One region of the Duganella sp. HH101 genome, then DNA from elsewhere that is predicted to be linked to it. Evidence: predicted binding sites of a transcription regulator. Region 1 holds the regulator's gene; each other region holds the start of a gene.
The links. Region 1 encodes HrcA, which represses chaperone genes, less so after heat shock. Its sites were predicted from a motif close to TTAGCACTCNNNNNNNNNGAGTGCTAA; they were not measured.
Positions count from the first base shown of each region.

Region 2: a site for HrcA is predicted at 2,501-2,527, ahead of groES (co-chaperone GroES). Genes of this name have one in related genera too.
Region 3: a site for HrcA is predicted at 2,499-2,525, ahead of rpoH (RNA polymerase sigma factor RpoH). Genes of this name have one in related genera too.

Region 1 is NZ_LRON01000011.1:50-4,596, forward strand. It holds partial or broken gene DUGA2_RS17985 (serine/threonine protein phosphatase) at 1-338, opposite strand, end outside; gene DUGA2_RS17990 (HAD family hydrolase) at 435-1,142, shown strand; gene hrcA (heat-inducible transcriptional repressor HrcA) at 1,211-2,227, shown strand; gene fur (ferric iron uptake transcriptional regulator) at 2,252-2,680, opposite strand; gene DUGA2_RS18005 (outer membrane protein assembly factor BamE) at 2,950-3,600, shown strand; gene dapB (4-hydroxy-tetrahydrodipicolinate reductase) at 3,617-4,423, shown strand; gene DUGA2_RS18015 (MotA/TolQ/ExbB proton channel family protein) at 4,423-4,547, shown strand, end outside.
Region 2 is NZ_LRON01000005.1:162,999-167,545, forward strand. It holds gene DUGA2_RS10290 (hypothetical protein) at 1-375, shown strand, start outside; gene groL (chaperonin GroEL) at 433-2,079, opposite strand; gene groES (co-chaperone GroES) at 2,125-2,415, opposite strand; gene DUGA2_RS10305 (ATP-binding protein) at 2,590-3,981, opposite strand; gene DUGA2_RS10310 (response regulator transcription factor) at 3,978-4,547, opposite strand, start outside.
Region 3 is NZ_LRON01000002.1:92,452-96,998, forward strand. It holds gene ggt (gamma-glutamyltransferase) at 1-508, opposite strand, end outside; gene DUGA2_RS03245 (hypothetical protein) at 528-1,025, opposite strand; gene DUGA2_RS03250 (hypothetical protein) at 1,169-1,432, shown strand; gene rpoH (RNA polymerase sigma factor RpoH) at 1,513-2,412, opposite strand; gene ftsX (permease-like cell division protein FtsX) at 2,682-3,614, opposite strand; gene DUGA2_RS03265 (cell division ATP-binding protein FtsE) at 3,611-4,267, opposite strand; gene ftsY (signal recognition particle-docking protein FtsY) at 4,277-4,547, opposite strand, start outside.

The DNA.
Region 1 (4,547 bases):
AGCGGGAAGGCGGCCGGCTTGGAATCGGCCGGGGCCGACGGCGTCGGCCGCAGCGGCACGGTGGCGGCCGGCGCGCGCAGCGCCATCGGCCGCGGGCGCTGGTCGATGACGATGTCGGGGCAGGCGGGGGCGGCGATCAGCACGCGCGCCACGGCGGCGCCTTGCTCGCCCAGCACCACGTACGAGGAAAAGGCCGGCGGCTGGCCGACGGTGGCGCAGCCGGCCAGCAGGGCGGCCAGCGAGGCGGCAACCAGGGCGGCGGGCAGCGCGGGCGCGCGGCGCGAAGGCCGCCGCAAGGGCTGGGAAAAGGGCAGGGAAAAAGGCAGGGAAAAGGGCACGGGGTCTCCAGCAGGGCAATCCGGTAATTTACCATGCCCTCGCGCGGCGGCGATCGGTGCGACAATATGTGGATTCCACATTCCGAGTTGCCCGCCATGACCCCACGCCGCCCGCTAGCCCTGCTGTTCGACCTTGACGATACCCTGTGGCCGATCGGCCCGGTGATCGCGGCGGCGGAAACCAGCTGGCACGCCTGGCTGGCCGCGCACGCGCCCGAGGTGGCGCAGCGCTACAGCGTGGCCGAGCTGCGGGCCCGCCGCATGGCGCTGCTGGAGCAGCGGCCGGAACTGGTGGTCGACCTGTACCAGCTGCGCCGCGTGGCGCTGGAACAAGTCTTCGCCGAGACCGGCGCCGACGCCGCCCACATCGACGGCGCCATGCGGCACTTCCACGAACGCCGCAACGCCGTTACGCCGTTCGACGACGTGGCGGCCGGGCTGGCCGCGCTGCAGGGCATGCTGCGGCTGGGCGTGATCACCAACGGCAACGCCGACCTTGAAGTCATCGGCCTGCACCACCATTTCGACACCGTGCTGGCCTCGTCGCGCTTCGGCCGTGCCAAGCCCGACCCGTCGATCTTCCTGGCCGCCTGCGCGGCGATGGGCGTGGCGCCGGCGGACGCCGTCTACGTCGGCGACGACCTGCGGCTGGACGTGCAGGGCGCGCAGCGCGCCGGCCTGCGGGCGGTGTGGATGAACCGGGGCGGCAGCGCCGCGCACCTGGAGGCGGGCATCGCGCCGGACGCCATCTGTGCCGGTTTTGACGAACTTCTGGCCTGGGTGCGCGGGCAAATGCAGCATTGACGCCACGCGGCGGCCCCCAGCGCCCGCAGAGCGTGCATAATAAGAGGAACTACCATTAGTAAATGACCATGCAACTCGATACCCGCGCACAAACCTTGCTCAAGGCCTTAGTCGAACGCTACATCGCGGACGGCCAGCCGGTGGGCTCGCGCGCCCTGTCCAAGATCTCCGGCCTGGACCTGTCGCCGGCGACCATCCGCAACATCATGGCCGACCTGGAGGAGCTGGGCTACGTCGCCAGTCCCCACACCTCGGCCGGCCGGGTGCCGACGCCGCGCGGCTACCGCATCTTCGTCGACACGCTGCTCACCGTGCAGCACCTGGACGAACAGTCGGTCGAAGGCCGCATGCGGCTGCAGGCGCCGCAGCCGCAGAAAATGATAGCCAACGCGGCGCAGATGCTGTCGTCGCTGTCGCAGTTCGCCGGCGTCGTGCTGAGCCCGCGGCGCGAATCGGTGTTCCAGCAGATCGAGTTTTTGCGGCTGGGCGAGAAGCGCATCCTGCTGGTGATCGTCGGCCCGACCGGCGACGTGCAGAACCGCCTGCTGCTGACCGACGCCGACTACAGTCCGGCGCAGCTGGTGCAGTCGGCCAACTACATCAACCAGAACTACGGCGGCCTGGCCTTCGACGAAGTGCACACGCGCCTGCAGAACGAAGTGCGCCAGCTGCGCGACGACATGGGCCGGCTGATGCAGGCGGCGGTGGAGGCCGGCAGCGAGGCGATGGCGGACAATTCGGACGACATGGTCATCGCCGGCGAGCGCAACCTGCTGTCGGTCAGCGACCTGTCGTCGAACATGACGTCGCTGCGGCAGATGTTCGACATGTTCGAGCAGAAGACGGGATTGATGCAGCTGCTCGACGTGTCGAGCAAGGCCAGCGGCGTGCAGATCTACATCGGCGGCGAATCGAGCCTGGTGCCGATGGACGAGATGAGCGTGGTGACGGCGCCGTACACGGCCAACGGCAAGATCGTCGGCACGCTGGGCGTGATCGGCCCGACGCGCATGGCTTACGAGCGGGTGATACCGATCGTCGACATCACGGCCAAGCTGCTGTCGAACGCCTTGAGCCACAATTAAAAAAAGCCCCGACGGGGCTTTTTTTTATGGCCGGTGCGGGCAGGCGGTCTTGGTGCAGTTGCCGTAGATCGCCAGCGCGTGCTCGGCGATCTTGAAGCCGCGCTCCTTGGCCACCAGTTGCTGGCGGCTTTCGATTTCCTCGTCGAAGAATTCTTCAACCCGGCCGCAATCGAGGCACACCAGGTGGTCGTGGTGCGAACCCTCGTTCAGCTCGAAAATGGCCTTGCCCGTTTCGAAGTGGTTGCGGTTCAGCAGGCCGGCCTGCTCGAACTGGGTCAGCACCCGGTACACGGTGGCCAGGCCCACGTCCATATTGTCGGCCAGCAGGATCTTGTAGACATCCTCGGCGGTCAGGTGGCGCACCTCGCTGTTCTGGAAGATGTCCAGGATTTTGAGGCGTGGCAGCGTGGCTTTGAGGCCGCTGGCCTTCAGGTCGGTCGGATTGTTGCCCATGGTGGAGACTCTTAGTAGTGGTTGGCGATAGCTAGCCCACAGTTTAACGCACTCCGGCTGCCGCCGCAGCTTTCCTTCCCCGGCGGCGCGGCCCCGCGTGAAATTTACATTTGCAATGTTTTACAATTAATCTTTATAAAACAAGGACATAGTTGCCGATTTGCTGGATAATGCCATCTCTCCGAGTGCCCGCGCAGCCCCATGTCGCACCTTGTGCTTTATGATATAGCGTTTTTCGGCACTTCCGCTCGATCAGATTGAGGACAACCATGCGCGTCACCCAGGCTTTATCGCAGTCTTTGTTGCACCGTTTCACCCGCCGCGCGCCCTTGCTCGCCGGCGCTGTTTGCGTCGCGCTGGCCGCGGGCGGCTGTGCATCCAACACCACGCTGGGCGAGAAATCGACCGAAGTGAAAGAAACCGGCACCACGCTGGACGCCAACAAGGGCGCGCAAACCACCACCATCACCCAGTTCCAGAAGTTCATGTGGTTCTTCTCGCCGTATCGTCCGGACATCCAGCAGGGTAACTTCGTCTCCGAGGAAATGCTGTCCCAGCTCAAGCTCGGCATGACGCGCGAGCAGGTGCGCTTCATCTTCGGCACCGCGCTGCTGGCCGACCCCTTCCACGCCGACCGCTGGGACTACGCGTTCCGCATGGCCAAGGGCAATGGCGAAATCACCACCAGCCGCGTGATCGTGTTCTTCGACAAGGACGGCAAGGTGGCGCGCTGGGAAGGCGGCAACCTGCCGACCGAAAAAGACTACATCGCCCGCATCGCCGGCCCGGCGCCCAAGGTCAAGAAAGACTTGAACACGCCGGACGCGCGCCCGGTGGGCAATACCTCGCCGATTCCGGCCGGCAGCGACAACGCCGCCGCCTCGCCGGTGGGCATCACGGTGAACAACGACAAGAAATAAGCACGAGGACAGACGCATGACAGACCTGAACATCGCCATCGCCGGCGCCGGCGGCCGCATGGGCCGCATCCTGATCGAAGCGGTGCAGGACGCGCCGGACGCGCGCCTGTCCGGCGCGCTGGACCGCGCGGGCTCGGCCAACATCGGCAGCGACGCCGCCGCCTTCCTCGGCAAGCCGGCCGGCGTGTTGGTCGAAGCGGAACTGGCCAAGGGCCTGGCCGGCGCCCAGTTCCTGATCGACTTCACCCGTCCCGAAGGCACGCTGGAGCACCTGGCGTATTGCGCCGAGCATGGCATCAAGATGATCATCGGCACCACCGGCTTCGACGAAGCAGGCAAGGCCGCCATCGCCGAAGCGGCCAAGAAAACCGCCATCGTGTTCTCGCCCAACTTCAGCGTCGGCGTCAACGTCACGCTCAAGCTGCTGCAACAGGCGGCCAAGGCGCTGTCGACCGGCTACGACATCGAAGTGATCGAAGCCCACCACCGCCACAAGGTCGACGCGCCGTCCGGCACCGCGCTGAAGATGGGCGAAGTGCTGGCCGACGCGCTGGGCCGCGATTTGAAGGATTGCGCCGTCTACGCCCGCGAAGGCGTGACCGGCGAGCGCGACCCGTCGTCGATCGGCTTCGCCACCATCCGTGGCGGCGACATCGTCGGCGACCACACGGTGCTGTTCGCCGGCACCGGCGAGCGCATCGAGATCAGCCACAAGTCCAGCAGCCGCGTGACCTACGCCCACGGCTCGCTGCGCGCCTGCCGCTTCCTGGCCGACAAGGCGACCGGCCTGTACGACATGAACGACGTGCTGGCGCTGAACTGATGACGCCCAACCACTTCACCCTCGCGAGCTACTGGGAGCAGGGCGACACCATCAGCCACCTGGTGGCGCTGGTGCTGCTGGCGATGTCGCTGGTGAGCTGGTTCTTCATCCTGTCCAAGGCGTA
Region 2 (4,547 bases), on a different contig from region 1:
AATGCCTGTACCGTCGCCAACGGATCGGGCACGGTTGCCCAGAATGCGGTCGACATCGGCAACGTGGCCGTGACTTGCCAGCCCGCTGTGATCGCGCTGTTGACATACAACGTAGGGGTGACGGTGTCGGGCTTGGCGGCTGGCGGCTCGGTCAGTTTCGCCGACGCCCAGGGCAATCTGCTGAGGGCGGGCGCCAACGGCCTGAGCGTGTTTGCGTTATCGTATTCGCCGCAGTCGCTGCACGGCGCCAGCTATGACGTGACGGTATCGCTTAACCCGGCCGGGCAGACCTGCACGTTGACGAACAATGCGGGAACGAATAACGCCGGCGCCGGCTTCACCGACTTCATCAACGTGACGGCCACCTGCAAATAAAAAAAGCCAGCTTCCGAAGAAGCTGGCTTTTCTGTACAGCGAGGCTTATGCCGGCAATTACATCATGCCGTCCATGCCACCCATGCCGCCCATGCCACCCATACCGCCCATGCCGCCGGCAGCTTTGTCTTCGGTGACTTCAGCGATCATGCAATCGGTGGTCAGCATCAGGCCAGCGATCGATGCTGCGTTTTGCAGTGCCGAGCGGGTGACTTTAGCTGGGTCCAGAACGCCCATTTCAACCATGTCGCCATAGGTGCCGTTGGCGGCGTTGTAACCGTAGTTACCTTTGCCGGCCAGAACCGCTGCAACCACCACCGAAGCTTCTTCGCCGGCGTTTTGAACGATCATGCGCAGTGGCTCTTCCATGGCGCGCAGAACGATCTTGATACCTGCGTCCTGGTCCGGGTTGTCGCCTTTGACGTTCAGAGCAGCACGAGCGCGCAGCAGGGCTACGCCGCCGCCTGGCACGATGCCTTCTTCCACGGCAGCGCGGGTAGCGTGCAGTGCATCTTCAACGCGGGCTTTCTTCTCTTTCATTTCAACTTCGGTGGCTGCACCGACTTTGATCACTGCAACGCCGCCGGCCAGCTTGGCCACGCGCTCTTGCAGTTTTTCACGGTCGTAGTCCGAGGTCGCTTCTTCGATCTGCACGCGGATTTGCTTGACGCGGCCTTCGATGCCTTCAGCGCGGCCAGCACCGTCGATGACGATGGTGTTTTCCTTGCCGATTTCGATACGCTTGGCCTGGCCCAGTTCTTCCAGGGTGATTTTTTCCAGGGTCATGCCGACTTCTTCAGCAACCACTTGACCGCCGGTCAGGATTGCGATGTCTTCCAGCATGGCCTTGCGACGGTCGCCGAAGCCTGGGGCTTTGACTGCGCAGGTTTTCAGGATGCCGCGGATGTTGTTCACAACCAGGGTCGCCAGTGCTTCGCCTTCGATGTCTTCAGCGATGATCAGCAGTGGACGGCCGGCTTTAGCGACTTGTTCCAGTACCGGCAGCAGATCGCGGATGTTCGAGATTTTCTTGTCGCACAGCAGGACGAATGGATTGTCCAGGATGGCAACTTGCTTCTCTTGGTTGTTGATGAAGTATGGCGACAGGTAGCCGCGGTCGAACTGCATACCTTCAACGATGTCCAGCTCGTCGTTCAGCGACTTGCCGTCTTCCACGGTGATGACGCCTTCCTTGCCGACTTTTTCCATCGCTTCAGCGATGCGGTCGCCGATCGACGAATCCGAGTTGGCGGAGATCGAGCCAACCTGGGCGATTTCCTTGGTGGTGGTGCATGGACGGGCGATGATGGCGATCTGCTCGACGGTGGCAGCAACGGCCTTGTCGATGCCGCGCTTCAGGTCCATCGGGTTCATGCCGGCGGCCACGAACTTCATGCCTTCGCGCACGATGGCTTGTGCCAGCACGGTCGCGGTGGTGGTGCCGTCGCCGGCGTTGTCGCTGGTGCGGGAAGCAACTTCCTTGACCATTTGCGCGCCCATGTTCTGCAGCTTGTCTTTCAGTTCGACTTCTTTAGCGACCGACACGCCGTCCTTGGTGACGGTAGGGGCGCCGAAGGAACGCTCCAGCACGACGTTGCGGCCTTTAGGGCCCAGGGTGACTTTCACTGCGTTGGCCAGGACGTTGACGCCTTCAACCATTTTGGCGCGCGCTGCGTCGCCGAAAATTACTTCTTTAGCTGCCATGTTGTTTCTCCAGAATTAGGTGATGAGTGCAAACGTGCGTGTCAATTACTTGACGACGATTGCCATGATGTCTTCTTCGCGCATGACCATCAGTTCTTGACCGTCAACTTTGACGGTCTGGCCGGCGTATTTGCCGAACAGAACGCGGTCGCCTACTTTGACATCCAGAGGACGGACTTTGCCGTCTTCCAGAATCTTGCCATTGCCGACGGCGAGCACTTCGCCTTGATCCGGTTTTTCAGCGGCCGCATCAGGGATGATCAGGCCGGACGCAGTTTTGGTTTCCTGGTCGAGGCGTTTGACGATTACGCGATCGTTCAAAGGGCGAAGGTTCATACAAAACTCCTTAAAATTAACAATGGTACTGTTTGTTGCCGCATCAACAAGATTGCTGCGGCGGAAAGTTTGGCCGAGAGCGCTGTTAGCACTCCCTTGGAACGAGTGCCAATTATAGGGACGGTATTAGCCTATTTCAAGACATACTTGCTGAATTGATGTGATTGGCCTGGCTCAGGCGGCGGGCAGGGTCAGGCTGAAACGTACCTGGCCCGGCTCCGCATCGGCCAGGGAGAGGCTGCCGCCGTGGGCGACGGCGATGTCGCGCGCCAGCGACAAACCCAGCCCGACCCCGTCGACGCGGCGCTGGTGGGCGTGGTCGGCCCGGTAGAAGCGGTCGAACAGGCGGTGATGATGCTCTGGGGCAATGCCGTGCGATGCATTGGCGACGTCGATCCGCCATTGCTCGCCCTGGCGCCGGACCGACAGCGCGATCCAGCCGCCCGGCAGCCCGTACTTGATGGCATTGCTGACCAGGTTTTGTAACACCTGGCGCAACAGGTCGGCGTCGCCGCGCACGGCGATGTGTTCGGGCAGGTCCAGGCGGACGGCCCGTTCCGCGTCCAGCAGGCCGATGTCTTCGGCCAGCTCGTCCAGCGTCGGGCGCAGGTCGAGCGGGCAAGGGGGGATGGCCAATTGGCCGGCGTCGGCGCGCGCCAACAGCAGCAGCTTGCGCACGATGCTGTCCAGCCGCCGCACTTCATCCAGCATATTGGCCAGACCTTCCTCCAGCACCGGATCGGCTGCGGCGCTGGCGCGGGCGAAGCTGCGTTCCAGCTCGCCCTGCAGGATGGTCAGCGGCGTGCGCAGTTCGTGGGCGGCGTCGCCGGAAAAGCGCGCCGATTGCAGGAAGCTGCGCTGCAGCCGCTCCAGCATGGCGTTGTAGACGCTGATCATCTGGGCGAATTCCAGGTCTTCCTCGGCGGCCGAGACCCGCTGGTCCAGCTCGCTCGCGGTCAGCCCCACCATGACGCCGGTCAGGTGCTCCACCGGCCGCATCGCGCGCCCGGCCAGATACCAGGCCAGCGCGCCCATGGCCACGGCCAGCACGCCGATGGCGGCCGCGAAACGGGTCAGGCTGGCGCGCACCTGGGCATCCGACAGGCTGCGGTTGACGGCCACCCAGATCGTCACCGAGCCTTGCACGGCGCTGCCTATGCGCCAGCTCTGACCGGCGCCGTCGACGGTGTGCAGGCCGGGGCCGCGCGGCAGCTCGGCGCCGCCGAGCCAGCGCTGCCAGGCCGGGCTGCGGTACAGCGGGCCGTTGGCGGCATCCTCCACCAGCAGCAGGGCATACGTCTCCGGACCGCTGGCGGCCGGGGCGAAGCCGCTGAAGCTGGCGTTGAGCTGGGCGTCGGTGGCCGGCCACAGGGCCAGCGGCGTGGCCTGGAAGCCGGGGCCGGCCAGGTGGGCCGACAGCATGCGGTCGATGATGTCGGCGCGGCGGTGGATGATGGTGTAGCTGGCCATCGCGTACAGCAGGATGATGGCGGCCAGCGCGGTCAGGGTGGAGCCGAGGGCGATGCGCAGCCGGAACGAGCGCAGGCGCGGCCAGTGCGCTGTCACGCCGGCTCGTCCGGCTTGCGCAGGCGGTAGCCGACGCCGCGCACCGCTTCGATGGCTACTTGGTCGGGCAGTTCCAGCTTCTTGCGCAGGCGCTGGATGCACACATCGACCATATTGGTCTGTGGCTTGAAGTCGTAGCCCCACACATGTTCGAGGATCTGGGTGCGGGTGTAGACCCGGCCGGGCGAGCGCAGCAGGTATTCCAGCAGGTTGATTTCGCGCGCGGTCAGCTCGACGGCGCGGCCGTCGACCTCGGCCACCCGGCTCAGGCGGTCCAGCCGCAGCGGCCCCAGCGTCAGCACATTCTGCCGCTCGCCGCTCACGCGCCGCAGCAGCGCGTGGATGCGGGCCACCAGTTCTTCCACGTAGAAGGGCTTGGCCAGGTAATCGTCGGCGCCCAGGTTGAGGCCGGTCAGGCGGTCGTCCAGCTCGTTGCGTGCGGTCAGCAGGATGACCGGCACGTTGCGCCCCTCGCGCCGCATGGCCTTGAGGATGGACAGGCCGTCGCGGCCGGGCACCATCACGTCCAGCAAGACCACGTCGTAGTCGCGCGACAGCGCGTAATC
Region 3 (4,547 bases), on a different contig from region 1:
CATTGGCGGCCACGCGGATGGCCGGCGCCAGCACCTGTTTGAACGACATCGAGCCGTAGCGGTCCAGCGCTTCGTGCCAGCCGCGCACGGCGCCGGGCACGCCGACCGCCATGCCGCTGGCGAGCACGGTGTCGAAGTTCATCTCCTTGCCGTCCTGCTGGAACACGGTGGGCGTGAAGTTGGCCGGCGCGGTTTCGCGGTGGTCGATGGTGATGACGCGCTTGTCCTTGGCCAGGTAGATGACCATGAAGCCGCCACCGCCGATGCCGCAGCTGAACGGATCGGTCACGCCCAGCGTGGCCGCCGCCGCGACGGCGGCGTCGATCGCGTTGCCGCCCTGGTTGAGGATGGCCAACGCCGCCTGTGACGCCGGTTCGCTGATGGTGGCGACGGCGCCGCCGCTGCCCGTGGCGACCGGGGTCTTGGCCCAGGCCGCCGATGGCAACAGCAGCGTGACGATGATGGTGGAGACGAGGACGGTGCGGGCGGGGCGGCGGAGCTGGATCATGTGGGCGCGGGGTCTCGGGTTAGGATGAAGGTGCGTTGCTCACCCTCAAGCTTACCCGATAATCCGGCGCGGCTTCATTCTTGGCAGGGACTGCCTGCGGTTCGACGCCGGTCAGCGTGAAGGTCAGGCCGTTTTGCGTGACGCTGGGACTGGCGTTGGGCATGCTGTCCGACAGCACGAAATTGCTGGTGTTGCCGTCGGCAGCGGTCAGCGCGAAGCTGTAGCTGATGTAGCCGGCCCAGACGCAGACGGCGCCGGTGCGGCAGCGGCTGTCGTTGACGCGCTCCAGCTTGAGGCTGGGCGCGCCGGCGGTGGCGCCGCTGATGCCGGGCGTGGCGGCGGGCGTGATGGCGACGCTGGCGCCCTGGGTCAGCACGTAGTCCTGCGCGAAAGCTTGTTGCGACGGCGCGGCGCCGGCGCGGCCGACGGCGGACGCGGCGCCGCAGGCATGCAGCAAGGCCATCGCGGCGATCAGCAGCGGCAGGATGATCAGTTGCCGCAGTAGGGTGGTTTTCATAATTACCTCTTCCTTCGAAGTAGACGGCAAGCTTAGCAAAAAGATCACTGTGGCGTCGCACGAAACGCGGATTTACCGCGCCACGTCAAACTTCCGCTTGCGTGCCGTAGAATGGGGGCCCTGAATCACATTGATCGAACAAAATGAAAAAGACCGGCATGGCGAAAAGCGACGCTAAAAAATTAATGGGCCAGATGTCCGCCCCTGGCGCCGCCAGCTTCGGCAAGGTGGCCGAAGTGGTCGACAAGCGTGAACAGCGCAAGCGCGACCAGGCGCTGGGGCTGGTGCCGTTCGCGGTTAAGCTGAACGGCGACCTGGTGCAGCAGCTGCATGCCCAGGCCAAGGAACGCGACATCGACCTGAACCAGCTGGTCGGCGAATTGCTGGCGCAGGGCCTGGCGGCCTAACAAGCAATAATAAACAAGAACCAGCAAGCAAAAAAAAGCCGCGCGGTGCAAACCGGGCGGCTTTTTTAACGCACGGCGGTTTATACGTAGGCCGCCAGTGCGCCCTTCATTTTCTTCAGCGCGGCCACTTCGATCTGGCGGATGCGCTCGGCGGAGACGCCGAATTCTTCCGCCAGCGTGTGCAGCGTGGCGCCGGAACCGTCGTCATTGGCCAGCCAGCGGGCTTCGACGATGCGGCGCGAACGGGCGTCCAGCTTGCCCAGCGCTTCTTCCAGGCCTTCCGATTGCAGGCGCGTCACCTGCTCCGCTTCCAGCACGCGGGTCGGCTCGCTGGCTTCGGACGACAGGTAGGCGATCGGCGCGAACTTGTCGTCTTCGTCGTCGTTCGGCGATTCCAGCGCGATGTCGCGGCCGCTCAGGCGGGTTTCCATCTCGATCACTTCTTCGCGCTTGACGTCCAGCAGCTTGGCCAGGCTGTCGATTTGCGTAGGCGTCATCGCGTCCAGGCCGGTCTTGTGGCTGCGCAGGTTGAAGAACAGCTTGCGCTGGGCCTTGGTGGTGGCCACTTTGACCAGGCGCCAGTTCTTCAGGATGTACTCGTGCATCTCGGCCTTGATCCAGTGCATCGCGTACGACACCAGGCGCACGCCCTGGTCGGGGTCGAAGCGCTTGACGGCTTTCATCAGGCCGATATTGCCTTCCTGGATCAGGTCGGCGTGCGGCAGGCCGTAGCCCAGATAGCCGCGCGCGATCGACACCACCAGGCGCAGGTGCGACAGCACCAGCTCCTGGGCGGCGCCCAGGTCGTTCTTTTCCTGCAGGCGCTTGGCCAGCGAGACTTCATCGTCGTGCGTCAACATCGGCAGGCGGTTGACGGCCGAAATGTAGGCGTCCAGGTTGCCCAGGTTGCCAGTGAACCCGAGTCCCAGGGCGCTATTGGTGGCTGGTACCAATGCGGTCGGTGCGGACATCATAGTCATTTTCATTCCTTCGCTCGATGATATTGCTTAGTCTCAATGTTTCAAAATTGCTGTAGAGAACTCTTTTGCTCTTCAGTACACATATATTAGCACTCTCCTTGGATGAGTGCCAATCACCAGATATTAATTCATTCCATAGCAAAAAACTATGAGGTTAATCAGCATCATGACAGTGTTTAATCAAGCATGCGCGTCGGAGCTTAGGCCTGACTTAATGGTAGGCGCGGCGCAAGACCGCTTCCGTGCGGAGGCGCACGGAAGGGGGGGGATCAGTTCAGGCGGGACAGGTGGCGCTGCACGGACAGCAGGGCGCCGATGAGGCCGAGGCCGGCGGACAGGGCCAGCAGGCCGCCCATGGCCAGCGGCGGCAGCGGCGCCAGCTGGAATTCGGACGCATACAATCTTGCGAATTCTGCAATCGCCAGGTTGAGCGGCTGCAGCGCCAGCGACACGGCGCCCAGCGCCACGCCGCCCGCGCACAGGCCCAGCAGCGCACCGGTGTAATAGAAGGGACGGTGGATGAAGCTGTCGGTGGCGCCGATCAGCTTGGACACCAGGATTTCCTCGCGCTGGGTCATCACCTGCAGGCGGATGGTGTTGAAGATCACCGCCACCACCACCGTGCCCAGCGTGGCCGCCAGCAGCAGCAGGGCCAGGCGCAGCACGTTGAGCAGGGCCGCCAGGCGCTTGACCCAGGCCGAATCGACCTGCACCGTGTCGACGCCGGGCAGGGCGCGGATCTGTTCGGCCAGCTGGTCGACGTCGCCGCCGGCCTGGGCATTGCGGAAGGCGTCGAGTTTGAGCACGTAGCTGTCGGGCAGCGGGTTTTCACCCAGCGTGGTCAGCACGTCGGCCAGGCCGCTCTTGTCCTTGAGCTGGTCGAGCGCTTTTTCGCGCGGGGTGAAGACGATCTTGGCCTGCGGGTCGCTCACTGTCTGGCGCACCGTCTGGCGCAGCGACACGGCCAGCGCCTCGGCCTGCTCGCGCGGGGTGTCCTGCTTGAGGAAGACGCTGATTTCGGGATCGACCGACAGCTGCTCCGACATGGGGCGCACATTGTCGAGCAGGGTCAGGCCGGCGAACGGCAGGGCCAGCGCGATCGCCACCACCAATATGTTGAACAAAAAGCCGGCCGGCGAGCGGCGCAGGTGCACCAGGGCCGCGGCCAGCGCGTAGCGGTGTTGGCGGAACCAGAGCGTCATGCCGCCACCTCCAGTTGACCTTGCTTGAGGTGGATCACGCGCGCGGCGGCGTCCAGCATCTGCTCGTCGTGGCTGGAAATCAGGCAGGTGACGCCGACCGAGTGGAAGGCCTTGAGCGCGTCGAGCACCTTGTCGGCGCTGGCGCGGTCGAGGTTGGCGGTGGGCTCGTCGGCCAGGATCACCTGCGGCCGGTTGACGATGGCGCGCGCGATCGATACCCGCTGCTGTTCGCCGCCGGACAGGGCCAGCGGCTGGGCGTCGGCGCGGTCGAGCAGGCCGACCTTGTCGAGCGCGGCGCGGGCGCGCTGTTCGGCCTGGGTGCGCGAGGCGCCCGTCACCAGCAGCGGCAGCATGACGTTGGCCAGGATGGAGCGGTCGGTCAGCAGGCGCTGCTGCTGGAAGATCAGGCCGAGGTTGCGGCGCAGGAAGGGCACGGCGGCCGGCTTGATGCGGGCGATGTCCTGGCCGTTGACGATGACCTGGCCGGCGCTGGGGCGCTCCATGGCGGCGATCATCTTCAGCAGCGTGGACTTGCCGGCGCCCGAGGGGCCGGCCAGGAACACCAGCTCGCCCTTGGCGACGGTCAGCGAGATATCGCGCAGCGCCGTGGTGTCGGCTCCATAGTGTTTCGAGACGTTACGGAATTCGATCATGGAGAGGGCTTATCCCAGCAGGGCGTCGACGAATTCGGCGGCGACGAAGGGTTGCAGGTCTTCGATCTTCTCGCCGATGCCGATGAAGTAGACCGGCACCGGGCGCACGCGGGCGATGGCGGCCAGCACGCCGCCCTTGGCGGTGCCGTCCAGCTTGGTGATCACCAGGCCGGTCAGCTGCAGGGCGTCGTCGAAGGCCTTGACCTGGGCCAGCGCATTCTGGCCGGTGTTGCCGTCGATGACCAGCAGTGTCTCGTGCGGGGCGCCATCGAGGCCCTTG